One region of the Janthinobacterium rivuli genome, then DNA from elsewhere that is predicted to be linked to it. Evidence: predicted binding sites of a transcription regulator. Region 1 holds the regulator's gene; each other region holds the start of a gene.
What was found. Region 1 encodes sigma-54, which starts transcription at its own class of promoters, with help from an activator protein. Its sites were predicted from a motif close to TGGCANGNAANCTGCTTT; they were not measured.
Positions count from the first base shown of each region.

Region 2: a site for sigma-54 is predicted at 3,622-3,639, ahead of P9875_RS19510 (urease accessory protein UreD). Genes of this name have one in related genera too.
Region 3: a site for sigma-54 is predicted at 6,927-6,944, ahead of P9875_RS04615 (TorF family putative porin). Genes of this name have one in related genera too.

Region 1 is NZ_CP121464.1:816,954-827,626, forward strand. Features, by position in the region: gene lptA (lipopolysaccharide transport periplasmic protein LptA) at 1-565, shown strand, start outside; gene lptB (LPS export ABC transporter ATP-binding protein) at 565-1,320, shown strand; gene P9875_RS03660 (RNA polymerase factor sigma-54) at 1,325-2,803, shown strand; gene hpf (ribosome hibernation-promoting factor, HPF/YfiA family) at 2,873-3,235, shown strand; gene P9875_RS03670 (enoyl-CoA hydratase/isomerase family protein) at 3,371-4,456, shown strand; gene rapZ (RNase adapter RapZ) at 4,457-5,320, opposite strand; gene hprK (HPr(Ser) kinase/phosphatase) at 5,438-6,373, opposite strand; gene P9875_RS03685 (PTS sugar transporter subunit IIA) at 6,410-6,892, opposite strand; gene queF (NADPH-dependent 7-cyano-7-deazaguanine reductase QueF) at 7,240-8,082, opposite strand; gene ilvA (threonine ammonia-lyase, biosynthetic) at 8,201-9,736, opposite strand; gene P9875_RS03700 (YqaA family protein) at 9,938-10,429, shown strand.
Region 2 is NZ_CP121464.1:4,292,948-4,303,620, forward strand. Features, by position in the region: gene ureE (urease accessory protein UreE) at 1-330, opposite strand, end outside; gene ureC (urease subunit alpha) at 344-2,044, opposite strand; gene P9875_RS19500 (urease subunit beta) at 2,046-2,375, opposite strand; gene P9875_RS19505 (urease subunit gamma) at 2,397-2,699, opposite strand; gene P9875_RS19510 (urease accessory protein UreD) at 2,725-3,591, opposite strand; gene P9875_RS19515 (two-component system response regulator) at 3,729-5,933, opposite strand; gene P9875_RS19520 (sensor histidine kinase) at 6,109-8,268, opposite strand; gene P9875_RS19525 (PAS domain-containing hybrid sensor histidine kinase/response regulator) at 8,271-10,673, opposite strand, start outside.
Region 3 is NZ_CP121464.1:1,022,247-1,032,919, reverse strand. Features, by position in the region: gene ptsP (phosphoenolpyruvate--protein phosphotransferase) at 1-799, opposite strand, end outside; gene P9875_RS04645 (HPr family phosphocarrier protein) at 844-1,113, opposite strand; gene P9875_RS04640 (PTS sugar transporter subunit IIA) at 1,206-1,610, opposite strand; gene gshB (glutathione synthase) at 1,625-2,581, opposite strand; gene gshA (glutamate--cysteine ligase) at 2,679-3,977, opposite strand; gene P9875_RS04625 (ammonium transporter) at 4,182-5,717, opposite strand; gene P9875_RS04620 (P-II family nitrogen regulator) at 5,729-6,067, opposite strand; gene P9875_RS04615 (TorF family putative porin) at 6,079-6,846, opposite strand; gene P9875_RS04610 (accessory factor UbiK family protein) at 7,117-7,365, shown strand; gene P9875_RS04605 (YifB family Mg chelatase-like AAA ATPase) at 7,480-9,000, shown strand; gene P9875_RS04600 (hypothetical protein) at 9,065-9,610, shown strand; gene P9875_RS04595 (DUF1840 domain-containing protein) at 9,791-10,135, shown strand; rRNA gene rrf (5S ribosomal RNA) at 10,197-10,309, opposite strand; rRNA gene rrf (5S ribosomal RNA) at 10,603-10,673, opposite strand, start outside.

The DNA.
Region 1 (10,673 bases):
GTTGACCGTATTTTCCCTGGCCATCATGGGCGTGGCGCATGCCGAGAAGGCCGATTCCGAGAAGGAAGCCGTCATCACGGCACGCAGCGGCCACGTCGATGACGTCAAGCAGGTGCGCACCCTGACGGGCGACGTCGTGCTGGTGAAAGGCACCCTGACCATGAAGGCGGGCCGGGCCCTGATCACGGAAGATCCGCAAGGCTACCAGTTCATTACCTTCTGGGCCGATCCCGGCAAGCTGGCCACCTTCCGCCAGAAGCGCGATGGCGCGGGCGACCTGTGGGTCGAAGGCGAAGCGGAGCGCGTGGAATACGACAACAAGACGGAAGTGGTGAAACTGTTTTCCAGAGCCAAGCTGACCCGCCTGGAAGGCACGAAAGTCACCGACGTGGCCAACGGCGCCTTCATCTCGTATGACAGCCGCAAGGAAGTGTTTGCGATGGAAAATTCCAACAGCGGCACCAGCACGCCCGATGGCGGCAGCGTGCGCATGGTGATCCAGCCGAAGACCAAGGCGCCGGCGGCGGAGAAAGCGCCGGCCACGCCCGCGCCAGGAAAGAAATAATGGAAAATACACGTTGCGGCAGCACCCTGATCGTTCGCGGTCTGCAAAAAACCTATGGCAAGCGGCAAGTCGTGCATGATGTCTCGCTGCAAGTCGAATGCGGCGAAGTGGTGGGTTTGCTGGGCCCGAACGGCGCCGGCAAGACCACCTCGTTCTACATGATCGTCGGCCTGGTGCCGTCGGACGGCGGCAGCATCGATATCAGCGGCGTGGACATTTCCAGCCTGCCGATTCACCGCCGCGCGCAGATGGGCCTGTCTTACCTGCCGCAGGAAGCGTCCGTTTTCCGCAAGCTGACGGTGGAAGACAATATCCGCGCCGTGCTGGAAATCCAGACCGTCGAAGGCCGTCCTTTGAAGAAGGCCGAGATCGAGGAGCGCCTGGACAAATTGCTGGCCGACTTGCAGATTGAAAAGCTGCGCGAGAACCAGGCCCTGTCCCTGTCTGGCGGCGAGCGCCGCCGCGTGGAAATCGCCCGCGCGCTGGCCACCGATCCCCGTTTCGTGCTGCTCGACGAGCCGTTCGCCGGCGTCGATCCGATCGCCGTGATCGAGATCCAGCGCATCGTGCGTTTCTTGAAGGAGCGCAATATCGGCGTGCTGATCACCGATCATAATGTGCGCGAGACGCTGGGTATCTGCGACCGTGCCTACATCATCAACCAGGGCTCGGTGCTGGCGTCGGGACGCCCCGACGACATCATCGCGAACGAGTCGGTACGCCGGGTCTATCTGGGCGAACACTTCCGCATGTAAGCCAATGAAACAATCATTGCAGCTGCGCACTTCGCAGCACCTGGCACTGACGCCGCAGTTGCAGCAATCGATACGCCTGTTGCAATTGTCTACCCTGGAATTGCACCAGGAGCTAGAGCAACTGCTGACGGACAATCCCTTGCTCGAACGCCTCGACGATCCGCTCGACCGTTCGCTGCGCCTGCTGTCCGATGGCGCCTTGAGTTCCACGGCGGCGCCGGCCGAAGCGCCGCCCCAGCCGCCAGGCCAGGAAGCGCCCGCCGCGCCGGCCGAAGCGGAAACTTTTGATGGCGAGGCGGGCGACAGTCCGGCCGCAGCCGAGGGCGGCGACAGCGACTGGAGCGAGGCGAGCCGGGGCAAGGCGCCCGACGACGAAGATTCGCGTCCGCAGCTGGAGGCCCATCACTGCACCCTGCGCGAACACCTGATGGAGCAGATGCGCGTGACGGTGCTCGAATTGCGCGACCGCGCGCTGGTCGAGCTGATCATCGACGCGCTCGACGACAATGGCTACCTGGAAGAGTCGCTCGACGACATCCTGGCGCGCCTGCCGGAAGAGCTGGAAATCGACGCCGACGAGATGCGCACGGCCTTGTCGCTGCTGCAAAGTTTCGATCCGCCCGGCGTGGGCGCGCGCAATGCGTCCGAATGCCTGGCCCTGCAAATCAAGCGCTTGCCGCACATCGCCATGGTGACGCGGCGCATGGCCCTCGTCATCGTGGAAAAGCACCTGGCCTGGTTTGCCCAGCGCGATTTCAACAAGCTGAAAAAAGCCCTCGATTGCGACGAGGAAGACTTGCGCGAAGCGCAGACGGTGATTCGCCAGTGCAATCCGCATCCGGGCGCCGTGTTCGCCTCGGACGTGTCCGATTACGTGGTGCCCGACGTCGTCGTCAAGCGCGCGCGCAATGGCTGGCAAGTGACCCTGAACAACGATGTGATGCCGCGCCTGCGCGTCAACGCCATGTACGCCAACCTGCTCAAGCAGGGCAAGGGCGAGGGCGCCATGGGCGCACAGTTGCAGGAAGCCAAGTGGCTGATCAAGAATATGCGCCAGCGTTTCGACACCATCCTGCGCGTGGCACAGGCGATAGTAGAAAGACAAAAGAACTTTTTCTCGCATGGGGCCGTTGCCATGCGCCCCCTTGTGCTCCGTGAAATAGCTGATACACTGGGTTTACACGAGAGTACTATCTCGCGGGTAACAACTCAAAAGTACATGCTGACCCCGCACGGCATGTTCGAGTTGAAATATTTCTTTGGTAGCCACGTCGCCACCGAAGCGGGGGGCGAAGCGTCATCGACGGCGATACGGGCATTGATCGTGCAACTGACAGGAGCAGAAGACCCTAAAAATCCTTTATCCGACAGTAAGATTGCGGACATGCTGGGGGAACAAGGCATGGTGATTGCGCGACGTACTGTTGCCAAATACCGGGAAGCGTTGAAAATTCCGCCAGTGAGCCTGCGTAAGTGTTTGTAAGTTTTTTTCGGTTCCTCTGCGGGCCGGATAGGATGGACCGCACGAACCCGATCATCTTTAGGAGTGTGTATGAATCTCACCATCAGCGGACATCATCTCGAAGTGACACCAGCCATCCGTGAATACGTACAAACGAAGCTGGAGCGTGTGAAACGTCATTTCGATCAAGTTATCGATATCGCCGTGATTCTGACCGTGGATAACCTCAAAGAGAAAGAAAAACGTCAAAAGGCTGAAGTCAACCTGCGTCTGAGTGGCAAAACCGTCTATGTGGAAAGCCTGGCGCATGACCTGTATGCCGCAATCGATACCCTGATCGACAAGCTGGACAGGCAAGTGATGAAGTACAAAACCAAAGTGCAAGGGCACGGTAAAGAGGCGATCAAGCATCTGCCAGACAACTCCGAGGAAGACGCCGTCGTCGCCGTTTAAGGCCACCCGCTTCCAGCAGTTGTGATCAACTAAGGGCGCACATCTTGCGCCCTTTTTTGCGCCTGGACCTGTTGAACGCAATCTTCCCCGCGCAGGCGCTAGAATGTTTGCACTTTCACTTCTTTCCTGCCTGCCATGAGCGACTTCGTCCAGACCTCCATCCGCAACCGCACCGGGCACATCGTGCTCGACCGTCCGAAAGCCTTGAATTCCCTGTCGCTGGAGATGGTGCGTGCCTTGAGCGCGGTCCTGCTGGCCTGGCGCGATGATCCGCACGTGGACGCCGTGGTGATCCGTTCCAGCAGCGAAAAAGCCCTGTGCGCCGGCGGTGACATCCGCTTCTTTTACGATGCGGGACTGGCCACGCCGCAAGGCGGCAGCGCCTTGCTGGAAGATTTCTTTACGGAAGAATACGCCTTAAATCATGTGATTCATTTCTATCCGAAACCGTATATTGCCGTGATGGACGGCGTGGTGATGGGCGGCGGCATGGGCGTGGCGCAAGCCGGGCCCGGCAACCGCCTGCGCATCGTCACGGGCCGCACGCGCATGGCCATGCCGGAAGTCAATATTGGCTTGTTCCCCGACGTGGGCGGCAGTTATTTCCTGTCCCGCCTGGCCGGCCAACTGGGCCTGTATCTGGGCTTGACGGGCCTGACCATCAACGCGGCCGACGCCCTGTACACGGGTCTGGCCGATGTCTACCTGCCCGAGGCGCAGATGGGGGCGCTGCTGGCCCTGTTCGAATCGACGCCGGGCGAGGCCTTGCCGGTGGCCATCAAGGCGCTGGCGGCGCCGTTCCAGGCCGGGGCGGGGGTATCTTCCCTGGCGACGGAGCGCGTGGCGCTGGACCGCCATTTCGGTGCGCCTTCCGTGGCTGCCATCATGGCCTCGCTGGCGCAGGACAGCAGTGCATTCGCCACCAAGGCGCTGGCGGCCATGCGTTTGCGCTCTCCTTTGATGATGTCGGTCACCCTGGAATTGCTGCAGCGGGGCGCTCACCTGGGCGTGGCCGATTGCCTGCGTCTGGAGCGCACGGTGGTGCGCCATAACTTCGCGCATGGCGAAGTGCTCGAAGGCGTGCGCGCGCTGGTGGTCGACAAGGACAATGCGCCGCGCTGGAACCCCGCCAGCCTGGACGAGGTCGATACTGCCATGGTGGCGCGCTTCTTTGTCCCCGTCTGGCCGGCGCAAGCGCATCCGCTGCGCCACCTGAATTAACTAGGAGCGTTCGCGGTGGCGCAGGACCACGCGCTCGTTGGGGCCGAAGTATTGCGCCAGCCGTTCCGCCATGTACACGGAGCGGTGCTGGCCGCCCGTGCAACCGAGCGCCACCGTCAGGTAGCTGCGGTTGTCGGACTTGAATGATGGCAACCATTTTTCGATGAAGGCGCGGATGTCGGCCAGCAGCTCCAGCGCGCTCGGCTGCGCGTCGAGGAAGGCGATCACGGGCGCGTCGCGTCCGTCGAGGGGACGCAGCGCCAGGTCGTAATAGGGATTCGGCAAGGCCCGCACGTCGAAGACGAAATCGGCGTCCAGCGGCACGCCCAGCTTGAAGGCGAACGATTCGAAGAACAGGGTCAGCGGCGCGCGTTCGGAGGCGACGATATCCTTGATCCAGGCGCGCAGCTTGTTGGCGCTCAATTCCGACGTGTCGATCACATGGCCCAGTTGTTCGATGGCCGACAGGCGCTCGCGTTCTTCCGAGATGCACTCGATCAGGGTGCGGCGGCTGGCGGGATTCTGGTTCGGACGCAATTCGTGCGACAGCGGATGGCTGCGCCGCGTTTCCGAGAAGCGCGCCACCAGCGAATGCGTGGTCGCCGTCAGGAACATGACCTTGACGTCGTGCCCCTGGTCGCGCAGCAGGGCCACATTGTGTGGCAGGCTGGTCAGCGACTCGGCGCTGCGCGCATCGACGGCGACGGCCAGTTGTGGTGTACCTTCGTCGAGCAGGGTTTGCACCAGGCTGGGCAGCAAGGCCGGTGGCAGGTTGTCGACACAATAGTAACCGGTATCTTCCAGCACATTGAGCGCGACGGATTTACCGGAGCCGGATATTCCGGTGATAAGGACGATATGCATACGCCGATCATACAATAAAGATCGACGCTCTGCTCCCAAGGCAATTATCTTTACAAATTATTGCAATTATTGTTCGAGTCAATGTGGGGTCAGACCCATCGGGTCGGACCCCGGTAATTAATCGCCGCTCATTGCCAAACGTTGCCGCTCCATGAACTCCTGCAAGGTATCGATGCCGCGCAGTTGCAAAATCGTATTGCGCACGGCCGCTTCCAGCAGCACGGCGATGTTGCGGCCGGCGGCGACGGGGATGACGACCTTGCGCACGGGCAAGCCCAGCACGTCTTCCGTGGGGAACAGGAAGGGCAGGCGCTCGACCTCTTCTTCCAGTGCGTTGCGGCGCACCAGGTGCACGATCAGTTTCAAGCGCATCTTGCGGCGCACGGCCGTTTCGCCAAAGATGGCCTTGATGTCGAGTAAACCCAGTCCCCGCACTTCCAGCAGGTTTTGCAGCAGTGGCGGGCAGCGTCCTTCGATCATGTTGGGGGCGATGCGCGAGAACTCGACGGCGTCATCGGCCACCAGGCCGTGGCTGCGCGAAATCAGCTCCAGCCCCAGCTCGCTCTTGCCCAGGCCCGAATCGCCCGTGATCAGCACGCCCACGCCCAGCACGTCCATGAACACGCCATGCATGATGATGCGCTGCGCCAGCTTTTTCGATAGGTAGACGCGCAGGAAGTCGATCACTTGCGCGGCCGGCAGCGGGGTGGAGAACAGGGGAATGTTTTGCTCGTCGCAGATGGCGAGGATGTCGGGCGGCGTTTCCAGCCCCTGCGCGATGATCAGCGCGGGCGGCCCGCCGGCGATCAGCTCGCCAATCACGTGGGTGCGCGTGTTGACCTTCAGGCGCTGGTAGTAATTGATTTCCTGGTGGCCAAAGACCTGGATGCGGCCCGGATGGATCAGGTTCAAGTGGCCCACCTGGTCGGCGGCCGACGAGACGTCGCCCGAGATCAGGCGCTCGCCGCCGGGGAAGCCGGCGAACCAGCCCAGTTGCAGACTTTCACGATTGTCGTCGTACAGGCGTTGTATCGTCAGTGGCGTTTGCAACATGGCAGTCTTCTTCAGGAGTGGAGGAATACCTGAAGTTTAACCCGCCGCTTGCAGACTAGGTTGCCAATTGACGATGCGCGAATGCACGGATTTCGGTTCCGGATCCGTGGCCAGCGCCGTGCGGAAGGCGTCGTCGGAAAACATTTCCGCGATTTCCGACAGGATTTCCAGATGTTGCTGAGTGACATGATCGGGAATCAGCAGGAAAAACAGCAGATTGACGGGCTTGCCATCGGGCGACTCGAACGGAATCGGCTCGGCCAGGCGCACGAAGGCGCCCAGCGGCGATTTCAAGGTTTTGCTGCCCTTGACTCTGCCATGCGGCACGGCCACGCCATGGCCCAGGCCAGTCGAGCCCAGGCGTTCGCGGGCAAACAGATTGTCCGAGACGGTAGAGCGGGCGATGCCGTAATTGTTTTCGAAGATCAGGCCGGCTTGCTCGAAGGCGCGCTTTTTACTGGAGACTTCCAAGTCCAGCAGGACGTTTTCGAGGGATAATATTTTGCTAAGATTAGTCATGACACTCAATGAAATGGTGCAATGCGCAGAGGGCTTGCGAGCCGAATTATAGGCCTGTTTCGGTGGCCTGTAACGCCAATTCTCAACAGTATACGCCCGCTGCGGGCGCAGTGGGCGCTACAGCCCACGTGGCCATCATTTTAGCAAAAAAATAACATCGGCGTGTATCGGCTATTTCCTGATTAAAAACACGCGGCGCACCGGTTTTTCCGCCGCCGAATGCCGATTTTCCGATTTTTCACCGTCTGTGACATGCTCTGCGGCACTACTGCAACGTTGTTTTAAAACACAGCCAACATTCCTGTTGGCATGGTTTCGTCGTGTTGCGCGATGTTACCCAATCAATGTTACTGGCGCGCATTGCGCAGATTGCCCGGCATCGTACCCGTACTGAAATTGCTGCGCCAGGGATTGATGTCGAGGCCGCCGCGGCGCGTATAGCGCGCATACACGGACAGCTTTTGCGGCTTGCACTGACGCAAGATATCGACAAAGATGCGCTCCACGCATTGCTCGTGGAATTCATTGTGCTCGCGGAAACCGATCAGGTAGCGCAACAGGCTTTCCTGGTCGATCTGCGGTCCCGCATATTCGATCTGCACGCTGCCCCAGTCGGGCTGGCCCGTCACCAGGCAATTCGATTTGAGCAGGTGCGAAACGAGTTTTTCTTCCACCGGCGCTTCATCCAGGGCGGCTTTCAGCAGCAGCGGCGAGGGCGTGTATTGCGTGATTTCCAGATCCAGGCGGTCGAGCAGCACGCCGTTGAATTCGCCCATTTTCAGCTTGCCGAAATCTTCCTGCAAGGTCAGTTCCACTTGCACGGGCGCGCCGAAACCGTTCGATAAATCCTGCTTGAGCAGGGCCAGCAGCGCATCCGCGCTATCGAGCTTGGTCTGGTTGAACGAGTTCAGGTACAGCTTGAACGATTTCGATTCGATGATGTTGGGCGAATCGGCCGGCGCGCTGACCTTGGCAATGGCCACCTGTGGCTTGCCGCGCTGATTCAGCCACGACAGTTCATACGCATTCCAGATATCGAGGCCGAAGAACGGCAAGGTGCCGTGCAGTTCCAGCTCGTCGCGCTTGCCCTGGCGCGGAATCGGAAACAGCAATTCCGGCGCGTAATCGGTGCGGTAGGCGGAGCTTTTGCCCAGGGGAGACAGTTCGGCGAGATCGTTGGTGGTGGTCATGGTCGTGTGGCGTAGTTCGGTCAAGGACGCATGGTAGCCTATTTCAACCCAACGGCAAGGACCGGGGTCAGACCCGACGGGTCTGACCCCAGCATGTGCAGTTGGGTTATTTCCCCATTTACCCCAGGAATAATTTGTACACGGGATTGCTGCTCTCATCCCAATAACGGTACCCCAGGGTATCGAGGAAGCGGGCGAACTCTCCCATCTCGTCTGGCGGCACTTGCAGGCCGATCAGGATGCGGCCCACGTCGCCGCCCTGGCTGCGGTAGTGGCAAAGTGAAATATTCCAGTTCGGCGCCATGCTGTCGAGGAAGCGCATCAGTGCGCCCGGCCGTTCGGGGAACTCGAAGCGGTACAGCAACTCGTCCTGCGCCAGCCGGCTCTTGCCGCCTACCAGGTGGCGGATGTGCGACTTGGCCAGTTCGTCGTGGGTCAGGTCCAGGGTCTTGAATTCGTGTTCCTCGAAGGTCTTGGCCAGCACGCTCGACTCATGCCGGTCGGCAATTTGAATGCCGACGAACACGTGCGCGGCTTTTTCATCGCTGATGCGATAGTTGAATTCCGTCACGTTGCGCGCGCCGATGAGCGAGCAGAAGCGCTTGAAGCTTCCCCGCTGTTCGCGCATGGTGACGGCAAACACGGCTTCGCGGAACTCGCCCAGTTCGGCCCGTTCCGCCACAAAACGCAGCCGGTCGAAATTCATGTTCGCGCCGCTGGCGATGGTGACCAGGGTTTCATTGTTGACAGGATGCTTGGTCAGGCTGGCCCGTTCCACATAGGCTTTGGCGCCGGCGATGGCCAGGGCGCCCGATGGTTCCAGGATGGAGCGCGTATCCGTAAACACATCCTTGATGGCGGCGCAGATGGCATCCGTGTCGACCGTGATGATTTCATCGACATATGCCTGCACCAGGCGGAAGGTTTCCTCGCCGGCAAGGCGCACTGCCGTGCCATCGGCAAACAGGCCCACGTCATTCAGGGTCACGCGTTCGCCCGCTTTCAGCGAACGGGCCATGGCATTCGAATCGACGCTTTGCACGCCGATGATCTTGATGTCGGGACTAATCTGTTTCACGTAGGCGGCAATGCCGGCGATCAAGCCGCCGCCGCCGATGGGGGCGAAGATGGCGTGGATGGGGCCGGCATGCTGGCGCAGGATTTCCATGCCGATCGTGCCCTGGCCGGCGATCACGTCCGGGTCGTCGAACGGGTGCACAAAGGTCAGCTTCTGTTCCTTTTCCAGGGTCAGCGCATGGTTGTAGGCATCCGTGTAGGACTCGCCGTGCAGCACCACTTCCACGTTCACGCCGCCGCGCCCCTTGACCGCCTCGACTTTCACCAGCGGCGTGGTGGTCGGCATGACGATGACGGCGCGGCAACCCATGCGCGCGGCCGACAGGGCCACACCCTGGGCGTGGTTGCCGGCCGAGGCGCAAATCACGCCGCGCTTGCGTTCCGCTTCGCTGAGCTTGGACATCTTGTTGTAGGCGCCACGAATCTTGAAACTGAACACGCTTTGCATGTCTTCGCGCTTGAAGTAAATCTGGTTGTTCAGGCGCTGCGACAGGGCAGGGGCCAGTTCCAGCGGCGTTTCAGTAGCGACGTCATAGACGCGGGCGGTCAGGATTTTCTTGAGGTAGTCGATGTTCATAGTCTGCAAGCAAGTGATTCTGGGCCAGAAAGGGTCTGGAGCGTGTCGGGCGATAGCGGCGGCGCCGCGGCGGATAGCCTGGCGACAATAATGCTCTGTGGAACTGCGGGCGGGTATGCCTTTGCCGGCCGTCGCGGATTGTGCGGCGCGCAAGCTGCTCTTCATTATAATGGAGAGCCTTACCGCATCGTGAAGTGTTCCATGATCGAATCCGCAATCGCCTGGCTGCTGCAGCTGATCGCAGCGCCGGAAGTCGGGCTGACATCGGTCTTTCTGATCAGCTTTATTTCCGCCACCTTGTTGCCGCTCGGCTCGGAACCGGCCGTCTTTGCCGTCATCAAGGCCAATCCCGCGCTGTTCTGGGCCGCCATCGGCGTCGCCACCCTGGGCAACACCCTGGGCGGCATCGTCGACTACTGGCTCGGCTACCGGGCCAAGCAGGCGTTTGCCAAGGAGCGCGACACGCGCTGGTTCCGCTGGCTGGCCCGCTATGGCGCCAAGACCATGCTGCTGGCCTGGCTGCCCATCGTGGGCGACCCCCTGTGCACCCTGGCAGGCTGGCTCAAGCTGCCGTTCTGGCCCAGCGTGGCCTACATGGCCGTCGGCAAGTGCGCGCGCTACCTGACCATGACGGGCTTGCTGCTCTACGTTCCTGATGGCGTATGGCACCGGATTGGACAAATGCTGGCGTAGTGGCACGCAAACGGGGCGTAATGCAACGCCAGTTTGCCCCATTTTTGGGCAGTTCGATAGTTTGTAGTAGAGTCCTGTTCTTGGCATTTTTGCGTCGAAAAATCAGCAAGACTGGTTTTTTATTCATGAAAAATAGGGCTTTTCCGTATTTGCTATGGTAGTGGATGAGGTGCTTAAACCTTGGGCGGAATAAGGCTGTTCCCGCATGGTGCGGCGCAATAAGATAAAATGGGTCTTTAGGGTC
Region 2 (10,673 bases), 2.8 Mb from region 1:
GCGGATGCGCAAAAATCCATCGCCCACCTGCGCCTGCGTGTGGCGGTTCCCCAGATGAAAAGCGCAGCGCAGCAGGGTATGCGCGTCCTCGCACCGCACCAGATAGGTCGGTTCGCGCGCGGCGACGATCCGCACCACCTGGCCATCCGGTCCCGTCATGCGCTCGCCGTCGCGCAGCACCGTGCCGCGCACGGTGAATACGGCCACGTCGTCGCCATTCGACAGCACGGCGCGCAGCCGGCATTTTTCGCGCTGGTCGTAAGGCAGCACGAGTTGCGCGAAGGGTGCGCGGTCATCGTCCGCTCCCAGTTTGGTATGCAAAGTCAGCATGCTTGTCTCCCGCTTAAAATAGAAAATAGCGCTGCGCCATCGGCAGCACGGCGGCCGCTTCGCACACGAGCAGCTGGCCGTCGGCGCGCACGGCGTAGGTTTCCGGGTCCACTTCCATGTGCGGCGTGGCGCTGTTGTGGATCATGTCGTGCTTGCGCAAGCCGCGCATGTTCTTCACGGCGATGACGGATTTATTCAGTTTCAGCTGATGCCCGATATCGAGGTCGTAGGCCGCCTGCGAGACAAACGTAAACGACTTTTTCAGGCCGCCGCCGAAGGCGCCGAACATCATGCGGTAGTGCACGGGCTGCGGCGTGGGAATCGAGGCGTTCGGGTCGCCCATCTGCGCGGCAGCGATCATGCCGCCCTTTAAAATCATCGACGGCTTGACGCCAAAAAAGGCCGGCTTCCACAGCACGATGTCGGCGATCTTGCCCGCCTCGATGGAGCCGACCACGTGCGAAATCCCGTGCGTGATGGCCGGGTTGATCGTGTACTTGGCGATGTAGCGCTTGGCGCGGAAATTGTCGCTGCGCGCCGTGTCGGGCGCCAGCGGTCCCCGCTGCACCTTCATCTTGTGCGCCGTCTGCCAGGTGCGCATGATCACTTCGCCGACTCTGCCCATGGCTTGCGAATCAGACGACATCATCGAGATGGCGCCGATATCGTGCAGGATATCTTCGGCGGCGATGGTTTCGCGGCGGATGCGCGACTCGGCAAAGGCCACGTCTTCGGCAATGGCCGGGTCCAGGTGGTGGCACACCATCAGCATGTCCAGGTGCTCGTCTAGCGTGTTGACGGTGAATGGGCGCGTGGGATTGGTCGACGAAGGCAGCACGTTGGCCTGGCCCACGGCGGCGATGATGTCGGGCGCATGGCCGCCGCCCGCCCCTTCCGTGTGAAATGTGTGGATGGTGCGGTCCTTGAAGGCGGCCAGCGTGTGCTCAAGGAAGCCGCCTTCGTTGAGCGTATCGCTGTGCAGCGCCACCTGGATATCCATGCGGTCGGCCACCGACAGGCAATTGTCGATGGCGGCCGGCGTGCTGCCCCAGTCTTCGTGCAGTTTCAGGCCGATGGCGCCCGCGCGTACCTGCTCTTCCAGCGGCAGCGGCAAACTCACATTGCCTTTGCCCATGAAGCCCAGGTTCATCGGGAAGGCGTCGGCGGCCGCCAGCATGGCGTGCAAATGCCACGGCCCCGGCGTGCAGGTGGTGGCGGCCGTGCCGACGGCCGGTCCCGTGCCGCCGCCCAGCATGGTGGTCACGCCGCTCATCAGGGCTTCCTCGATCTGCTGCGGGCAGATGAAGTGAATGTGCGTGTCGACGCCGCCGGCCGTGACGATCATGCCTTCGCCGGCGATGATTTCCGTGGCGCCGCCGATGGCCAGGGTGACGCCGGGCTGGATGTCGGGATTGCCCGCCTTGCCGATGCCGAAGATCAGGCCGTTTTTCAAGCCGATGTCGGCTTTGACGATGCCCCAGTGGTCGAGGATGACGGCATTCGTGATGACGGTGTCCATCACTTCGGCCGCACAGCGCTGCGACTGGCCCATGCCGTCGCGGATCACCTTGCCGCCGCCGAATTTCACCTCTTCGCCGTAGATCGCATAGTCATGCTCGATCTCGATGAACAGTTCCGTGTCGGCCAGGCGGATGCGGTCGCCCTTGGTAGGGCCGAACATTTCGGCATACGCGCTGCGGGGAATGCTGGCCATCTCAATCCTTTCCCGGTGGAGTGTCTTGCAGTTCGCCCATCACTGCGCCATTGAAGCCGTAGACCTTGCGCTCGCCCGCCAGCGCCACCAGTTCCACGGTGCGCTGCTGGCCCGGCTCGAAGCGCACGGCGGTGCCGGCCGTGATGTTCAGGCGCATGCCATAGGCGCGCCAGCGCTCGAAGGCCAGCGCCGGGTTGACTTCAAAAAAGTGGAAGTGCGATCCCACCTGGATCGGCCGGTCGCCCCGGTTGGCCACCACCACGGTGGCCGTGGTGCGCCCGGCATTCAAGCTGATTTCGCCTTCTTCCAATTGGTATTCGCCTGGGGTCATGAGGGGCTCCTTCTCAAAAGACTACGGTATCGGGTGGTGCACGGTCACCAGCTTGCTGCCATCGGGGAAGGTCGCTTCCACCTGAATGTCGGGGATCATCTCGGCGATGCCGTCCATGACGTCGGCGCGCGACAGAATTTTTGTCCCGTCCGACATCAGCTGCGCCACCGACTTGCCATCGCGCGCGCCTTCCATGATGGCCGCGCTGATCAGGGCCACCGCTTCCGGATAGTTCAACTTCAAGCCGCGCGCCAGGCGACGTTCGGCCAGCAGCGCGGCCGTAAAAATGAGCAGCTTGTCTTTTTCGCGGGGAGTCAGGTCCATGTTTTTCCTTGTGCTTCTTTCCTGTTCAAGTGTTCCAGATGCGGGGCACGACGGCGTCGCGTCCCAGCATGGCGGGGCGCAGCAGCTGCCATGCGGCCAGCATGATGCGGCGCGCCGCCTCGCTGTCGCCGCACAGCAGGCGCACCACCACCAGCGATTTCATGTGCGTGGCGCCAAACGCGGCGCCGGCCGGCACGGCGATCTCGCGCACGGCCGCCAGCACGGCGGCAGAAATGGGCGCGCCGATGGCGATCAGGGTGGCGCACACGGTGTGTCCCCCCAGGCCCAGGGGGCTGGCCATCAGCGCGCCGCCGCCAGCCAGCACGCCCTGCTCCCACCACAGCAGCTTGCCGCCGCGGCGGATCCGCACCTGCTGGCTGATGCTGCCCGTGTTGAAAATTTCTCCCGAGGCGCTGCGCCCCAGGCAGACGATGTCGCAGCCGATGTAGCTGGCGTCCGGCGCCAGCTCCACCTCGTGGCGCAGGCGCACGCAGGCCTGGTCGAAGAAGATGCTTTCCTGCGGCAGCCACTCGATGGCGGCGCCGCTGCCGGCGCGCAGCACGATGTGCTGGCCCGAGACATGGCCGTTCGCGCGGTACCACTTGGCGGCGCCCGGCGACGTGAGCAAGGCGTGTGCGCCCTCGCCCACTGTGGCGTCGACGGCCAGCTGGTCGCCGCCCACGACGCCGCCCGGTGGATGGATGATGATGGCGTGGCAGACGGCGTCGCCTTCCGGGTACAGGGGCTTTTGCACGCGCAGGGGGCCGCTGTGCGTGCGCTCGACGAGGCGGCTGACGCCATCGTGCAGCGCAAAGCCCAGGCGCAAATGCGCCTGCCAGGCGCCGTGGGCGCTGGCTGGTAAAGGCGTGACGGGACGGGTGCTGTCTGGCATGCGGGGCAATCGCGTAAATAAGCGATTACCTAAGCAGGATATATGCCAGCGTCAAGGGAAGGAAAAGTGAGAATCGTGCACCGCGCTGCAGCGGATGCACCGGCATGGTGCATCGGCCGCACCGCAGTGCCTGCCTCTTACGCCACGGCCAGGGTGCGCCGTTCGCGCAGCAGGGCCGTGAAGGCGTCCGCGGCCAGGGGGCGGCTGAAGTAATAGCCCTGCATTTCGTCGCAGCCGTGTTCCGTCAGGAAGTCGACCTGTGCGCGCGTTTCCACGCCTTCGGCGATGACGCGCATGTCCAGGTTGTGCGCCAGCGAGATGACGGAGCGGGCGATGGCCGCGTCGCTGCTGCTGGTGGTGACGTCGTCGACGAAGGATTTGTCGATCTTCAGCACGTCGATGGGAAAACGCTTCAGGTAGCCGAGACTGGAATAGCCGGTGCCGAAGTCGTCGAGCGAAATGCCCACGCCGATATCCTTCAGGCGCGTCAGGGCCGCCACGGCCTTGTCCGGGTCGCCCATCACCGTGCTTTCCGTGATCTCGATGCCGAGGCAGGCGGGCGCGATGCCGTATTTGCGCAAGGCCGCCTCGACGAAAGGCACCGTGCGGTCCTGCGCGAACTGCTTGCCGGACAGGTTGACGGCCACCTTGACGCTGCCCAGGCCCGCGTCGTGCCAGGCGCGGATTTGCGCGCACACGCTTTCCAGCACCCATTCGCCGATGGCCGTGATCAAGCCGTATTCCTCGGCCAGCGCGATGAACAGGCCGGGCGGCACCTTGCCCAGCACCGGATTATCCCAGCGCAGCAAGGCTTCCGCGCCCAGCAAGGCGCCCGTGCGCAAGCACATCTGCGGCTGGTAGTGCACTTCGAATTCATCGCGGCCGATGGCGCCGCGCAGCTGCTGCTGCATCGCCAGCCGGGCGCGGATATCGCTGCCCATGCGCTCCGTGAAGAAGGCGTAATGGTCGCGCCCCATTTCCTTGGCGCGCACGAGGGCCGTGTCGGCGTGGCGCAGCACGTCGTCGAGGCTGTCGCCGTCGGCCGGGCACATGGCGATGCCGATGCTGGTCGTCAGCGCCAGGCGCTCGCCATCGACGCTGAGTTCTTCGCGCAAGCCGGCCAGGATGGTTTGCGCCAGGCCCAGGGTGCGCCCCAGCAGGGCGTCGTCCTGCAGCAGGATCTGGAATTCGTCGCCGCCCTGGCGCACCACCGTGTCGCCTTCGCGCACGCAGCCGGACAGGAAACGCGCCACCACTTGCAGCGCCTTGTCGCCCACGGCCTGGCCGTGCGAATCGTTGATGTTCTTGAAGCGGTCCAGGTCGAGGCACATCAGCACCACCTGCTGGCCGTCGCGCTGCGCGTTCGCGCGCGCCTGTTCGAAACGCTCGCGCAGCAGCACGCGGTTCGGCAAACCCGTCAGCGCGTCGTGGTAGGAGAGGAAATCGATCAGATGCTGCTCGGCCTTGCGCTCGCTGATGTCGAGGAAGACGCCGATGTAGTTGACGACGGCGCCATCGGGGCCGTGCACGGTGGAGACGCTGAGCAGGCAGGGATAGGTGTCGCCGCTCTTGCGCCGCGTCTGCACCTCGCCCGACCAGCAGCCGCTGCTGCGCAAGCCCTGGCGCAGGGCCAGCAGCACCGCTTCGCCCGTGTATTCGGCGTGCAGGCGCATGATGTCGGTGCCCACCACTTCCTGCGCCGCGTAGCCGGTGATGCGGGTAAAAGCGGGATTGGCCGTGACGATGACGCCGGCCGCATCGGTGATCAGGATGGCGTCCTGGGTCGCTTCGAAGACCTGGCCCGACAGGCGCAGCAATTCTTCATTGGCGCGGCGGATCTGCACTTCGCGCGCCAGGGTGCTGGCCACCTGCTCCAGTTCGGCCGTGCGTTCGGCCACCCTGCGTTCCAGGTTGGCGCGTTCCTGCGCCAGCTGCAGCTGCGCCCGCGCCAGGCGCACGTGGGCGTCGGTGCGGGCCAGGATTTCCTCGGCCTGGAAGGGCTTGGCGATGAAATCGACGGCGCCCAGCGCGAAGCCGCGCACCTTGTCGTCCGTATCGTACTGGGCCGACAGGAAGATCACCGGCACCTGGCGCAGCGACGGTATCTCCTTCAGGCGGCGACACACTTCAAAGCCGTCGAGGCCCGGCATGCGCACGTCGAGCAGGATCAGCTCCGGCGGACGCGCCTGGGCCGTCCACAGGGCCAGTTCGCCGTTTGGCGCCTGGCGCACGGCATAACCGGCGCCGCCCAGCAAATCGCTCAACAGTTTCAGTGAAGCCGGCGTATCTTCAACGATCAGTACTTCGCCCTTCGAGTTCACTTCCGAAAAATCGCGGTGCATGTAGCAGTTCTCTCAGCTTTGGATGAGGCGCGGCGGTCGGCTGCCGCGCTGGACAAGACATTTCTTTGCGATGAACTACGTACTATCATCATAATCTTTATTGCAATTTAGCACCATCCATCGGCGCCACTTAGTCCGTCTTTTCAGCGAATCCGATGTTGTCAGCCCACACTTTTCAAGCGGGCGCCAGCGCGCCCTCACTCTCCAGCAAGTCGCACAGCTGGCGGTACTGATGCTGGTCAAGCATGGCTTGCAGCGGCGCCAGCACGGGCGCCGCCACCGGCGGCAAGGCGCCCAGCAGCAGCGCCACCCTGGCCAGGTTCAATTCGCGCAGCGCCACCAGCAAGGCCGCGCGCTCTTCCCCGGCCAGCAGCAGCAAGTCTTGCGCCCGCAGTACCGGCGGCGCCTCGGGCGCCGGCGCCACTGGCAACGGCACGGACACCTGCACGGGCGCCTCGGCCGCCTGCGCGGGTATGCTGAAACGGAAGGTGGCGCCCTGCCCCGGCATCGATTCGACCGTCAGTTCGCCTTTCATCAATTGCACGAATTCGCGCGAGATGGCCAGGCCCAGGCCCGTGCCATCCTTCGGTCCCGCGCTGTCGGCCTGCACGAAGGGCTCGAAAATGCGCTGCTGGTCTTCCGGGGCGATGCCGATGCCCGTGTCGCTGACGGCGAACGACAGCATCCATAGCCCGCCATCGCGCCGCTCGCCGCGCACGCGCAAGGCGATCTCGCCGCCGCCGGCGAACTTGACGGCGTTCGACATCAGGTTCAGCAGCACCTGGCGCAGGCGCGTCGCATCGAGCACCACGGCCGCCGGCAAGCCCGCGCAATCGAGGCGCAGGGCCAGCCCCTGCTGCTCGGCGCGCATGCCCAGCATGTCCATCACTTCCTGCAGCAAGGGCGCCAGCGCCACCACGGCCGTTTGCGCATGCAGGCGCCCCGCCTCGCCCTTCGACAGGTCGAGGATTTCATTGATCAGGGTAAGCAAATGATTGCCGGAGCGGTGGATAATGGCCAGGTTGCGCTTTTCATCGTCCTGCATATTGGGCGAGGCTGCCATCAGGCGCGAAAAGCCGATCACGGAATTCAAGGGCGTGCGCAGTTCATGGCTCATGTTCGCCAGGAAGGTGCTCTTGGCGCGGTTCGCCGCCTGCGCCTGGCTGACGGCCACCGACAGGGCGCTGGTGCGCTCGGCCACCAGTTCTTCCAGGTGATGGCGGTGGCGCAGAAGTTCCAGTTCGGCCTCGCGGTGCGCCGTGATGTCGTAGTTCGAGCCCACCAGGCGCATGGGCTGGCCCCGCCCGTCGCGGAAGATCACGGCATCGGCCTTGATGTAGCGGATGGCGCCATCGGGCCACAGGATGCGGTACTCGTGCGTGAAAGCCTGGCCGGCGTCCAGCGCGGCGCGCAGGGCCTCTTTCGCGGCCGGCACGTCGTCCGGCACCAGCGCCGCGCGCCAGATCGCCGCCGGCGCCACCGTGCTGTCGGCATCGGCCTTGAACTGCGCGTACATCTGTTCGTCCCACTGCAAGGCATCGTTGATGACGTTCCAGTCCCAGATGCCGATGCTGGCCGCGCCGGTGGCCATCTGCACGCGCTCCTCGCTGCGCTGCAAGGCGCGGTAGCGGCTGTCGAGCAGCGCCACCATGTCGCGGATGGAGCGGTACAAGGTGCGCAGTTCGCCCAGGAACCACGCTTTCGGCGGCGTGCCGAATGCTTCTCCCTGCCCCGCCTGGACGCCGGCCGCATACTGGCCGATCGCCTTCAGGGGCTTGAGCATCAGACACCACATGAGCAGCCAGATGCTGGCCACCAGGATCACGTCGAGCGCCACGATCATGGCGCCGATGCCCAGCGCGCGCTGCCGCAGCTGCGCGTGCAGCAGGGCCGGCGTCGCATACACGGCCACGCTGCCGATGACTTGTCCGCCCATCGTCACGGGGCGCCGCTGCACCAGCCAGCCCGGTTCGGCGGACAGCGAGGAAAAACTGTCGATGGCGCCGCTCGCGGTGCGGCGCAAGACCAGCGCCTCCTTGCCGATGCCCGGCGTCAGGGAACTGGCCACCAGGTCGCGCTTGCCCAGCATGCTGCGCATGATGGCCTGCATCTGCTTTTCATCGAGATTCCACAAGGGCAGTTCGATGGCCACGGCCAGCTGGTCGGCGCTCACGGCCAGGCTGCGATGCAGCTGCTGCCAGCGCTGCTCGCGTTCGGACTGGTAAAACAGCACGGCAAACACCAGCAGCAGCGCGGTGACGACGAAGGTCAAGGCCACGCTGACGGCCAGCACGATGGACACGCCGCCCAGGCGCGCGCCTCTGGATGCCTGCATCGTCATGCGTTTTCGCCCTGCGGCTCACTGGCCAGCTGCGCCAGCAAGGCGCACAGCGGCTGATACTGATGCTGTTCCAGCATGGCGCCGACGTGCGCGGCCAGCTGCGGCAGGCTGGTCGCCACGCCGGCCAGCACGATGGCGCTGCGCCGCAAGTCGAGGGCTTGCACGGATTCGAGCAGCGCCTGACGCTCGTCCGCGCCCAGCTGGCTCAGCGACTGCCGCAGGTCAAAGGCGACGGACGGCACGCGCGGCGGCATGGCGCCGGTGCGCTGGAAGCGCACGCCCAGTTGCTGCTCCAGTATGGCGAACAGGTGTTCCTGCTCGATCGGCTTGCGCAGGAAGCCGTCGGCGCCGGCCGCCAGCGCCTCCTGCTTTTCTTCCTCGAAGGCGGAAGCGGTCATGATCACCAGGCGCGGCTGCACCAGCGCCGGCTGCGCGCGCAGCCAGCGCGTCAGCGCCAGGCCGTCCATGTCCGGCATGCGCCAGTCGCTGAGCACGATGTCATAGCGCTGCGCCGCCAGCATGGCTTGCGCCTGCACGCCGCCCGCCGCTTCCTGCAGCTGGAAGCCCAGCGGCGCCAGCAAGCCGGCCAGCAGCTTGCGGCAGTTGTCGTCATCGTCGACCAGCAGTACCGTGCGCCCGCGCTGGCCCGGCGGCAGGCGCGCCACGCGGCCCGGCGCCAGCGGCGCGGCGGCTGGGCATTGCACGCAGGGCGCGCGCAAGTCGAAGTGGAACACGGAGCCCGTCCCCAGGGTCGATTCGACGCGCAGCTCGCCGCCCATCAGACGCACGAATTCGCGCGAAATGGTCAGCCCCAGTCCCGTGCCGGCCTGCGCCACGGCGCTGTCGGCCTGCACGAACGGTTCAAAGATGCGTTCCAGGTCGTCTTGCGCGATGCCGCTGCCCGTATCGCGCACGGCGAACGCCAGCGCCACTTGCCCATCGCCGTCCGCCTGGCACGCCAGCGACAGGGTCACGCTGCCCTGCTCGATGAACTTGAGCGCGTTCGACAGCAAATTGAGCAGCACCTGGCGCAGCTTGGCGCCATCGAGGCGCACCAGCGGCGGCACGCCGGAACGTTCGAGGCGCAGCGCGATACCCTGGTCGCCGGAGCGCATGCGCACCATTTCGAGCACCTCGTCGAGCAAGCCATTCAAGTCGACGGGACCCGCCTGCAGCTGCATGCGGCCCGCCTCGATTTTCGACAATTCCAGGATATCGTTGATCAAGGTCAGCAAATGGTGGCCGGCGCGGTTGATGATGGCCAGGTTATGCTTTTCTTCCTCGAACATGCTGCTCGAATCGGCCATCATCTGCGAAAAGCCGATCACGGAATTCAAGGGCGTGCGCAATTCGTGGCTCATGTTGGCGAGAAAAACGCTTTTCGCGCGGTTCGCCGATTCGGCCTCGGTGACGGCCACCGACAGGGCCGCCGTGCGCTGCTGCACCAGTTCTTCCAGGTGGTCGCGGTAGCCGAGCAGCTCCTGCTCGCTGTGCTTGCGCTCGGAAATGTCGACGATGCCGCTGCGCACCAGGCGCCGCCCTTCCATCGGCAAGCGCACCAGCCGCACTTCGCAGGGGAAGATGCTGCCGTCGGCGCGCCGCACATTGCGTTCAACGAGGATCGGTTCACCGAGCATGACGCGGCGCAGGTGCTCTTCCATCATCAGTCCCAGCGGCAGGCCATCGGGCTGTTCGCCCGTGTACAGGTCGAACGGCCCACGCGCCAGCAACGCTTCGCGCGACATGCCCAGCATGCGCTGCGCGCTGCTGTTGGCATCGATAAAGCGGTCCAGGTCCAGGTCATACACGACGATGGCTTCCGGCGCATGTTCGACGAGAATGCGGAAGCGCTGCTCGCTTTCGCGCGCGTCGCTCTCGGCGCGGCGCAGGCGGCGGCGCTGCAGCAGCAGGGCGCTCAGCATGCACGCCATGGCGAGAAACACGGCGCCAACCGACAGCACGGCGACGCGGTGTTCGTGCCACAGCTGCGGCGGGCGGTTGAAGAACAGGGTGTGCGGCGGCAGCCGGCTGAAGTCCGCATCCCAGCGCTGCAGCTGTTCCCAATCATACATGGGCACCGGCCGGATGGGCGGCAGCAAGGCGCCCGGCGCGGCAGGCGCCTTGCCGGCCAGCACGGCCAGCGACATCTGCGCCACCTGCTGCGCGGCGCCTTCGATGTGCAGGATGGAGCCGCCGATGATGCCTTTTCCCACGTTCGTGTTGTACATGCCGAAGGCGGGCACATTCGCCAGCCGCGCCAGTTCGCCGGCGAACTGCACCGGCGTGGCGATGGCGCCGTCCACGTCGCGGTTGACGTTACCGGCCACCAGCAGCGTATCGGCGGGTAGCTGCGCCACGGCCACGCGCATCTGCGCCAGGGTCAGGTCATCGAGATAGCG
Region 3 (10,673 bases), 210 kb from region 1:
TTTTCAGCTTGCCCAGCTTCTTGCGCGCGCGCTGCATGGCCGTCTGGCGCTCGCGGTACTGTTCCAGCACCAGGGCGCTAGGGTTGGCGATGACGACGCCGGCGTCGCCATCGATGATCAGCCAGTCGTCCTGGTCGATCAGCATCGACGCCTGCGACATGCCGACGGCGGCCGGGATATCCAGGCTGCGTGCGACGATGGCCGTGTGCGAGTTCTGCCCGCCCACGTCGGTGATGAAGCCGATGAAGGAGCGGTCGCGGAACTGCAGCATGTCGGCCGGCGAGATATCGTGGGCGACGACGATCATCTGCGCCACCAACTCATCCGCCGTGGCCGCTTTTGGCAGCAGCTGTTCCGTGCCCAGCAAGACCTTCAGCACGCGTTCGGCCACTTGCTGGATGTCGGCCTTGCGTTCGCGCAGATACGGGTCTTCGATTTCGTCGAACTGGGCCGACAATTCATCGATTTGCGTCAGCAGCGCCCATTCGGCGTTGTAGTGGCGCGAGCGGATGATGTCGAGCGGCGCTTCGGCGATCAGCGGATCCGACAGGATCAGCGCATGCACGTCGATGAAGGCGCCCAGTTCCGTGGGGGCGTCCTTCGGCAGCTCGTTCCACAGGGTCTGCAGTTCCTTGTGGACGGCGGCGATGGCGTTTTGCAAACGCTGGACTTCGGCTTCGATCTGTTCCTGGGCGACCAGGTAGTGTTTGACGTCAAGGGCGGCCGGCGCCAGCAGATGCGCGCGGCCAATGGCGATGCCGCGGGAGACCGGGATGCCGTGGAGCGTGAAAGATGCCATGGGGTGACCTGTCGGAATGCGGCTGCGGCTGCGTTCGGCGAGCATTACTCGCCTTCGCCAAACCTGTCATTAATCAGGGCGGTGAGCGCATCGACACATACCTGCTCATCATCGCCCTCGGCTTCCAGCGTCACTTTCGCGCCCTTGCCGGCGGCCAGCATCATCACGCCCATGATGGACTTGGCGTTGATGCGGCGCGCGTTGCGGGTCAGCCAGACGTCGCTCTTGAACTTGGCGGCGAGCTGGGTAAATTTGGCGGAGGCGCGTGCGTGCAGTCCCAGCTTGTTGATGATTTCGAGTTCTTTTTGAATCATTTTTGTATGGTCTCTATCCCTGAATGCACTGCATTGTTACCAGCCATTGCCTATAAAATCCGCCGCCTTCAGGGCGGCGGCCATGTCACTCTTTACTCGCCCACGCGAATGCGGTTATCGACGCGCACGGCGCCGCTTTGCGCACCGGCCAGCGCCATCTCCACCACCACGTCGAGCGTGTCGCGGCGATACGTGATGGCGCGCAGCAGCATCGGCAGGCTGATGCCGGCGATGACTTCCACGCGACCCGCATCGGCCAGCTTGTTGCAGCAGTTCGACGGCGTGCCGCCCTTCACGTCGGTAATCACCAGCACGCCGGAACCGTCGTCGAGGCGGCAGATGGCGTCCGACGCCAGCTTTTGCACTTCCGCCAGATCCTGGTCAGCGACGACGTCGATGGCTTCAAACCGTTCCGTTGGCCCCCGAAACACATGCGCGCAGGCGGCGATGAAGGCCTGTCCCAGCGGTGCATGTGTCATGAGCAAAATCCCTACCATAGTCATTTCACCTTCTAGCGCTGCTGCGCTTGCGCAACGCCATGCTCGACGGCGTCGACAAACATGGCCGCCACGTCAAAACCCGTCTGCTGCATGATTTCCTGGAAGCAGGTCGGGCTGGTGACATTGACTTCCGTCAGATAGTCGCCGATCACGTCCAATCCTACCAGCATCAGGCCGCGCGCGGCCAGGATCGGCCCAAGCTTTTCTGCGATTTCCAGGTCGCGCGCCGTCAATGGCTGCGCCACGCCCGTGCCGCCGGCGGCCAGGTTGCCGCGTACTTCGCCGGCCTGCGGAATGCGCGCCAGCGAAAACGGTACCGGCTTGCCGCCGATGACGAGGATGCGCTTGTCGCCCTTGTCGATGTCGGCGATAAAGCGCTGCGCCATGATGGTTTGCGCGCCGTTGTCCGTCAGCGTCTCGATGATGGCGCCCAGGTTCAGGCCATCGGCCTTGACGCGGAAGATGCCCGTGCCGCCCATGCCGTCGAGCGGCTTGAAGATGACGTCCTGGTGCTTGGCATGGAAGGCGCGCAGGCGCGCTTCGTTCGACGTCACCAGGGTCGGCGAAGTAAATTCGGAAAACTGGGCAATGGCCAGCTTTTCATTGTTGTCGCGGATGGCGGACGGCTTGTTGAAGACGCAAGCGCCCTGCTTTTCCGCCAGTTCCAGCAGATACGTGCCGTACACGTATTCCATGTCGAACGGCGGATCCTTGCGCTCGATGATGGCGTCCAGAGTCGACAGGCGCACTTCCTCGGTGGAGAGCACCTTGTACCAGTCGTGTTCGTCGCCGGTCAGCTCGATATGTTTTACCAATGCTGTGACGATGCCCTCTTCCAGCGCCATGTCTTTCTGTTCGAAGGCGTAGACGGCGTGGCCGCGTTTGGCCGCCTCGCGCATCATGGCGAAGGTGGAATCTTTGTAAGTCTTGAAGCCTGCCAGCGGGTCGGCAAGGAATGCAATTTTCATGGTGCGTCCAATCGGGGAGCCTGGATAAGGAATGCTTGATTCTAGCCGAGATCGCCAGGCGCGGTAGTCGCCGCGCCCGGCAAGCCTCCGTGGTGGATCAATACACCTCGGGATTCGGGTCCGTGCGCTCCATTTCCAGCGACGCGGCCAGCAAAGCCAGGCGCGCCACCACGCCGTACACATAGAAGCGGTTCGGCGCGGCAGTGCCCGGCTTGGCCTTCAAATCCGGCACGGCATGCTGCTGGGCAAACGCCAGCGGCACGTACTGCGAACCGGGCGCGTTCAGGTTCTGGTCCACGCCCCGTTCCGCATGCACGCGGTAAAAGCCGCCCACCACATAGCGGTCGATCATGTAGACGACGGGCTCGGCCACGGCATCCTTGATGCTTTCAAAGGTCGGCACGCCTTCCTGGATGATCACGTCGGTCACCAGCTGGCCATCCTTGACGATGGACATTTTTTCGCGCTGCTTGCGCGACAGGTCGCGCACTTCGCTGGCGTCGCGCACCGTCATGATGCCGGTGCCATACGTGCCCGCATCGGGCTTGACGATGACGAACGGCTTTTCCTTGATGCCGTATTCCTTGTATTTCTTGCGGATCTTGGCCAGCAGCACGTCGACGCTGGCGGCCAGCGCATCTTCGCCCTCGCCTTCCTGGAAGTTGACGTCGCTGCACTTGGCGTGGAAGGGATTGAGCATCCACGGATCGACATCGATCATCTTGCCGAATTTTTTCACCACTTCATCGTAGGCCGTGTAGTGGTTGCTCTTGCGACGCAAGGCCCAGCCCGCGTGCAAGGGCGGCAGCAGGCTTTGCTCATGAATATTTTGCAAGATATCGGGGATGCCGTCCGACAAGTCGTTATTCAGCAAGATCGTGCACGGGTCGAAATCCTTCAAGCCCAGGCGGCGGCCATTGTTCAGGCGCACGAGCGGCTCGATGACGAGCATGTTGCCATCTGGCAACGCCAACGGTGTCGGCTGGGTGATCTCGGGCGACCACGAGCCGAAGCGCACGTGCAGTCCCGTCTGGCGGAAGATCTGCATCAGGCGCGCCACGTTTTGCAGATACTGCGGCGTGGTGTTGTGCAATTCCGGCACGATCAGCAGGTTGCGGGCGTCCGGGCAATACTTGTCGATGGCGGCCATGGCCGCTTGCACGGACAGGGGCAGCATTTCCGTGGCCAGATTATGAAAACCGCCAGGGAACAGATTGGTATCGACGGGCGCCAGCTTGTAGCCGGCGTTGCGCAAGTCTACCGAGCAATAGAAGGGCGGCGTGTGCTCTTGCCACTCCATGCGAAACCAGCGCTCAATGGCCGGCGTCGCGGCCAGAATCTTTTTTTCGAGGTCGAGCAGCGGTCCGGTCAGGGCCGTGACGAGATGGGGAACCATAGTTACATCCTTAAATTATGTGCAGTATTCAAAAAAGCACACAGAACTGCCGACTATATTACCGTGTAAGTACCCCAAATCGGGGCAAAAGCCTTGTTTTAAAGACCTTTTACATTCCCACAACGAAAAAAAGGCGCCTCAATGAGGCGCCTTTTCCAACCGGACATGCCGCGCCGGGGCGCTGGCATGCCAGATGATTGCTATTTAACCATGATACGCTTGCTCGCCGTGGCTCGTGATATCGAGGCCTTCGCGCTCTTCTTCTTCCGGTACGCGCAGGCCGATGACGATGTCGACCAATTTATAGGCGATGACGGAGACCACGGCCGACCAGAGGATGGTGGTGCCGACCGCTTGCGCCTGCACCCACACCTGGTGGCCGATCGAGTACGGATCGGCCGACATCTTGTTGGTGACGTAGTCGAAAACGCCCTGGCCGCCCAGTTGTGGCGCAGCAAACACACCCGTCAGCAGGGCGCCGAGGATGCCGCCCACGCCATGCACGCCGAACACGTCGAGCGAATCGTCGGCGCCGATCAGGCGTTTCAGGCCATTCACGCCCCACAGGCAGACGACACCGGCCAGCAAGCCGATGACCAGGCCGCCCATCGGGCCGACAAAGCCGGCCGCCGGGGTGATCGCCACCAGGCCGGCCACGGCGCCCGATGCGCCACCGAGCATGGAAGGCTTGCCTTTGCTGATCCATTCGCCAAACACCCACGACAGGGTGGCGGCGGCAGTGGCCAGCAAGGTGTTGACGAAGGCCAGGGCAGCCACGTCGCCCGCTTCCAGCGAGGAACCGGCATTGAAGCCGAACCAGCCCACCCACAGCAGCGATGCGCCTATCATGGTCATCGTCAGCGAGTGCGGCGCCATCGATTCGCGGCCGTAGCCGACGCGTTTGCCGATCATGATGGCGCCCGCCAGGCCGGCAACAGCGGCGTTGATGTGCACCACGGTGCCGCCGGCGAAGTCCAGCGCGCCTTTTTGCCAGATCCAGCCAGCCTTCAGGGCTTCGCTGGCCGAGGTGGCGGCGTTGGTGATCAGGTCAGGACCGGTCCAGAACCACACCATATGGGCCGCTGGCAGGTAGGCGAACGTGAACCACAGCACGACGAAGGCCAGCACGGCGGAAAACTTGGCGCGCTCGGCAAAGGCGCCGACGATCAGTGCGCAGGTGATGGCGGCAAACGTGCCCTGGAAAGCAACGAAGACGAACTCGGGAATGACGACGCCCTTGCTGAAGGTGGCGGCGGCGGCAAACGTGCCCTTGGCCGGATCCCAGATGCCGTTCAGGAACAGGCGGTCGAAGCCACCGAAGAAGGCGGTTTTTTCCGTGAAGGCGATCGAGTAGCCGTAAATACACCACAGCACGATGACCAGCGCGAACACCATGAACACTTGCATCAGCACCGACAGCATGTTTTTCGAGCGCACCAGGCCGCCGTAGAACAGGGCCAGGCCGGGGATGGTCATCAAGATCACCAGCAAGGTGCTGATCATCATGAAACTGGTGTCGCCCTTGTTGGCGACGGGCGCGGCGGCTGGCGCGGCAGCGGCCGGAGCCGGCGCGGCGGCGGCAGGCGCTGCATCAGGCACCGGCGTGACGGCAGGGGCCGCGACGGCCGTAGTCGTGGCCGCCTCCGTCTTGGCGGGCGCATCGGCAAAGCTCGGCGTGGCAACGCCAAACGCACACAGACAGGCTATCCCGGCTAGCAATTTTGTTATATTTTTATGCATCAATATTCCCCTTAGAGCGCTTCGTTGCCGGTTTCACCGGTACGGATGCGGATGACCTGTTCCAGGTTGTAGACGAAAATCTTGCCATCACCGATTTTACCGGTACGCGCGGCGCCTTCGATCGCTTCGATGGCCTGGTCGACAATGGCGTCATCGACAGCCGCTTCAATCTTGGTTTTTGGCAAGAAATCAACGACATACTCGGCGCCACGGTAGAGTTCCGTGTGACCTTTCTGGCGGCCGAAACCTTTGACTTCCGTGACGGTAATGCCTTGCACATTGATAGCCGACAAAGCTTCGCGTACTTCGTCCAGTTTGAACGGTTTAATGATTGCGGTAATCATTTTCATGGCAGTCTCGCTTAAAAGGTTTTGGACACGGTCAGCACGAGACCGGATTTCGCCAGATTCTTGCCATTCGGTGCCAGCGACGTGATGTTGGCTTTGACGGCAGCCAGGGAAACGGTCGCCATGCCAAAGTCCTTGGTCACGCCGATCTTGTAATCGCTGTAGCTGAGGGAATCGTTGTGCTCGACTTTCTGACGGCCCATATGCAGGTTCAGCATGTAGCCATCATGCACCTCGACATTGGCGCCCACGTCCAGGTAGCCGCTGTTCTTGCTGTCGGCAACACCGAACAGATTGGTGGTCGAATGCGAGTATTTGATATACATCGGGCCGTAGCCGAGCTGGCCATACAGCTCGAAGGTATTGGCATTGGTGCTCAGGCCATTCGAGGGATAGAAATAGTACAGGCCGCCCACGTCATAGGTAAAATCCTTGCTGATCTCGCCCCGTTTGCCGCCGTAGATATCCCATTCCAGATCGGTATCGCCGCCACCATCCTTGATCCATTTGATGCTCGACAGCCAGGTGCCCACATACAGGCCCGTCGGGTTATGGGTATAGTCGGCACCGCCGCTGATGGCCGGGTTCAAGCGGCTTTGCGAAATGCCGCGGTAACGGTAGTCGCTGGTCAGCGCCACGTTGTAGCTCACCACGTTATCAGGCACGGCTTCGGCCGCAGCAGGCGCCGCCACTGCATCCTGGGCCATGGCGCTACCGCACACGGCGGTCATGGCCAGCGTCAACGCTGCAGCTAAAGTCATGTTCTTGGACAGATTCTTCATGGCGATTCCCTTTTATTGAACTTTTAAAGCGGTTGAGGTTTAAAATCTTGGCTGGAGATCACAAAGCGTTCATACCTTCTTTAGCAGAATACGTGCCAGCTCACTTGCCACCTTGACAGGTGCGTTTCCGGCCATACATACCCTGCAAGCCTGTCGGCATGCGGGTACGGGCTGCTGAAGCATTGTGAATTTGCCCAGTTTCGCACCAGATTAACGCCGCTGTGCACCGCAATGGTGCGATGCACAGGCCGCACCATAAAAGGACTGACCATGGACATGAATACCTTCTTTAACGACTTGCAAGGCAAGATCCATCAAGCCATCGAAAACTCGCCGGCCAAGGATATCGAGAAAAACGTGAAATCGATGATGACCCAGGGCTTCGCCCGCCTCGATCTGGTCACGCGCGAGGAATTCGATATCCAGGCGCAAGTGCTGGCCAAGACGCGCGCCAAGCTGGATGCACTGGAATTGCGCCTGATCGAACTGGAAACGCGCCTGAACGATCCCAAAGCCTGAACCGCTGCTGCATGCAGGGCGCCGTAATCGGCGGCCTTGCTGGCATACCTCAAGCCTGACGCCGTTTCAAGCGCTAGACTGATACTGCCCGCGCCCGCGCTACAGGGGAGTCTGATGAGTCTGGCAGTCCTTAAAAGCCGCGCCCTGTCCGGCATGGAGGCGCCCGAGGTAAGTGTCGAAGTCCACCTTGCCAATGGTTTGCCGTCCTTTACGATTGTCGGCCTGCCGGATACGGAAGTAAAAGAATCGCGCGACCGCGTGCGTGCCGCGTTGCAAAACTGCGGCTTTGAGATGCCGGCGCGGCGCATCACGGCCAATCTGGCGCCGGCCGACCTGCCCAAGGAATCGGGCCGCTTCGACCTGCCCATTGCGCTGGGCATCCTGGCCGCCTCCGGCCAGTTGCCGGGCGACCAATTACACCACTATGAATTCGCGGGTGAACTGTCGCTGTCGGGACAACTACGTCCCATCCGTGGCGCGCTGGCCATGACCTTTGCCATGCAGCGCAGCCAGTCGGGCGCACCACGCGCCTTCATCCTGCCGCGGGCAAACGCGGACGAGGCCGCTCTCGTCAACGATGCCTGCATCTATCCCGCCCACAGCCTGCTCGAGGTCTGCGCGCATTTTGCTGCGCACGCCAGCCAGACGGCCTTGCAACGCCACCAGCCCGTGCTGGCGGCGCACGCTTTTCCCTATCCCGACTTTGCCGATGTGCAAGGGCAGCAGCAAGCGCGACGGGCGCTGGAAGTGGCGGCGGCAGGCGGCCATAACGTCCTGATGATTGGCCCTCCAGGCGCAGGCAAGACCATGCTGGCCAGCCGCTTCCCCGGCGTGCTGCCGCCCATGAGCGATGAAGAGGCGCTGGAATCGGCTGCCGTGCATTCGCTGGGCGGCCACTTCAAGGTGGAGCACTGGAAACGGCGCCCCTATCGCGCGCCGCATCAGACGGCGTCCGGCGTAGCCCTGGTGGGCGGCGGCAACGTGCCGCGGCCTGGCGAAATCTCGCTGGCCCACTGCGGCGTGCTGTTTCTCGACGAAATTGCCGAATTCCAGCGCCGGGTGCTCGATGTCTTGCGCCAGCCCATGGAATCGGGTGTGATCAGCATTTCACGGGCGGCCCGCCAGGCCGAGTTTCCCGCCCGTTTTCAATTGATCGCCGCCATGAATCCCTGCCCGTGCGGCTATCTGGGCCACGCTTCCGGCCGTTGCCGCTGCACGCCAGACGCCGTGCTCCGTTATCACAATCGCCTGTCCGGCCCGCTGCTCGACCGTATCGACCTGCAAATTGAAGTGGCCGCCATGCCGCCCGCGGCGCTGGGGCGGCGTGCCGGCGCCGGCGAAAGCACGCAAGCCATCGCCACGCGGGTAGCGGCAGCCTATGCCCTGCAGCTGGCACGCCAGGGAAAAACGAACCAGCGGCTGAGCAACACGGAAATCGAACAGCATTGTCGGCTGGAAACGCATGGCGAACAGTTGCTGCATGGCGCCATGACGCGATTGCACTGGTCCGCGCGCACTTACCACCGGGTATTGCGCGTGGCGCGCAGCATCGCGGACCTGGCGGGTAGCCCGGCCATCACACCGCCACATGTCGCCGAAGCGATCCAGTACCGGCGCGTGCTGCGTGAAATATAAGGCGGCCGGTGCCCGCCACACGTGCGCGATTGCGCGTGAGTGGCGGCGCTGCTACCATCTGCTGATGAAAAAAACATCACTTGCCCTCTTCCTGGCGACGCTCGCGGCTGCCAGCATCCTGTCCGCCTGCAGTCCGAAATTCGACTGGCGCGACTATCGCAGCCCCGACGCCCAGTTCACGGCCTTGTTTCCAGGCAAGCCGGCCGTGCTGACACGCGAGATCGATCTCGATGGCAAGAAAGTCAGCCTGACCATGACGGCCAGCGAGGTCGATGGCAATACCTTCGCCATCGGCAGCGGCGTGCTCGACAGTGCGGAACAGGCGCAAGCGGCCCTGCCCGCCATGCAGACGGCCCTGTTGAAAAACATCAACGGTACCGTGCGCAGCGAAAAATCGGCATCGGCGGCCAGCAGCACGACAGCCGGAACACACCAGCGCAGCTCGCTGAGCATCGAAGCGACGGGGATGCAGCAAGGCAAGCCCGTCTTGCTGGTCGGGCGTTTTGTGGCACAGGACAAACGCATCTTCCAGATCATCATTCTCGGCGAAGAAAGCAAGCTGTCGCGTGACACCATCGACACCTTCATGGACTCGGTGAAACTGGATTGAGACTTAACGCTCGCTTAAACGGGTGTGGTCGCGGTAAGCAAGCTCTTGTAAATGCGTGCGTTGTCCAACAGATGGACCTATCCGGCTTGCAAATGTGCAATCCGGGCAATCGGACGGCCTGTGCGACATTTCAAGTCGTGATATTGTTTCGACACTAACAACAAGTTTCAGAAAGCGCTTATGTTGATCTCATTCAAATCCAAATCCTCCCCAGAAGTGCTGATGTACCAGGAACATGCCCAGCGCATCCTCGACATCCTGCACAAAAACCCCACGCGCGGCGTCATCACGCCTGCCGAAGCGGGCGATGCCCTGGCCCTGCTGGAAAAAGAAGTCGCGGAAAGCAAATTGCATCCGGAAAATGACATCGAACACGATGTGCATACCCCGGAAACCCTGGAAGATGGCGAAACGGGTGCCCATGCGCGCGCGCAAAAAGTGCATTTTTCGCAGCGCGCCTACCCTTTGATGGAAATGCTGCGCTCGGCCAAGGCGGAAAATGAAAGCATCACCTGGGGCATCTGATCCGATGAATGCTGCAGACGAAAAAAAACCCCGCACCTAGCGGGGTTTTTTTATATAACAAGCCTGACGATAACCTACTTTCACACTGGTTGCAGCACTATCATCGGCGCAAAGTTGTTTCACGGTCCTGTTCGGGATGGGAAGGGGTGGGACCAACTTGCTATGGTCATCAGGCATAACTTTTTCAACAGCCTGCTCCCAACGGGGCAGCAAACCATCTGATCTGAGGAGGCGAATTATACCCCAGGTCGGCTTGACGCACAAGCGCGTAAGCCGGCATCACCATGAATGCCAACAATGTTGTCGGATTACGCTACGCTAATCCGACCTACCGGACTTTACATGACCGTAGGTCGGCTTAGCGCGCAGCGCGTAAGCCGACAAGCACCACCAGCGTCAAACAAAACCACCAGACGAAAAAAAACCCCACCATTGCTGGCGGGGTTTTTCTCTACTGCGAATAACAAGCCTGACGATAACCTACTTTCACACTGGTTGCAGCACTATCATCGGCGCAAAGTTGTTTCACGGTCCTGTT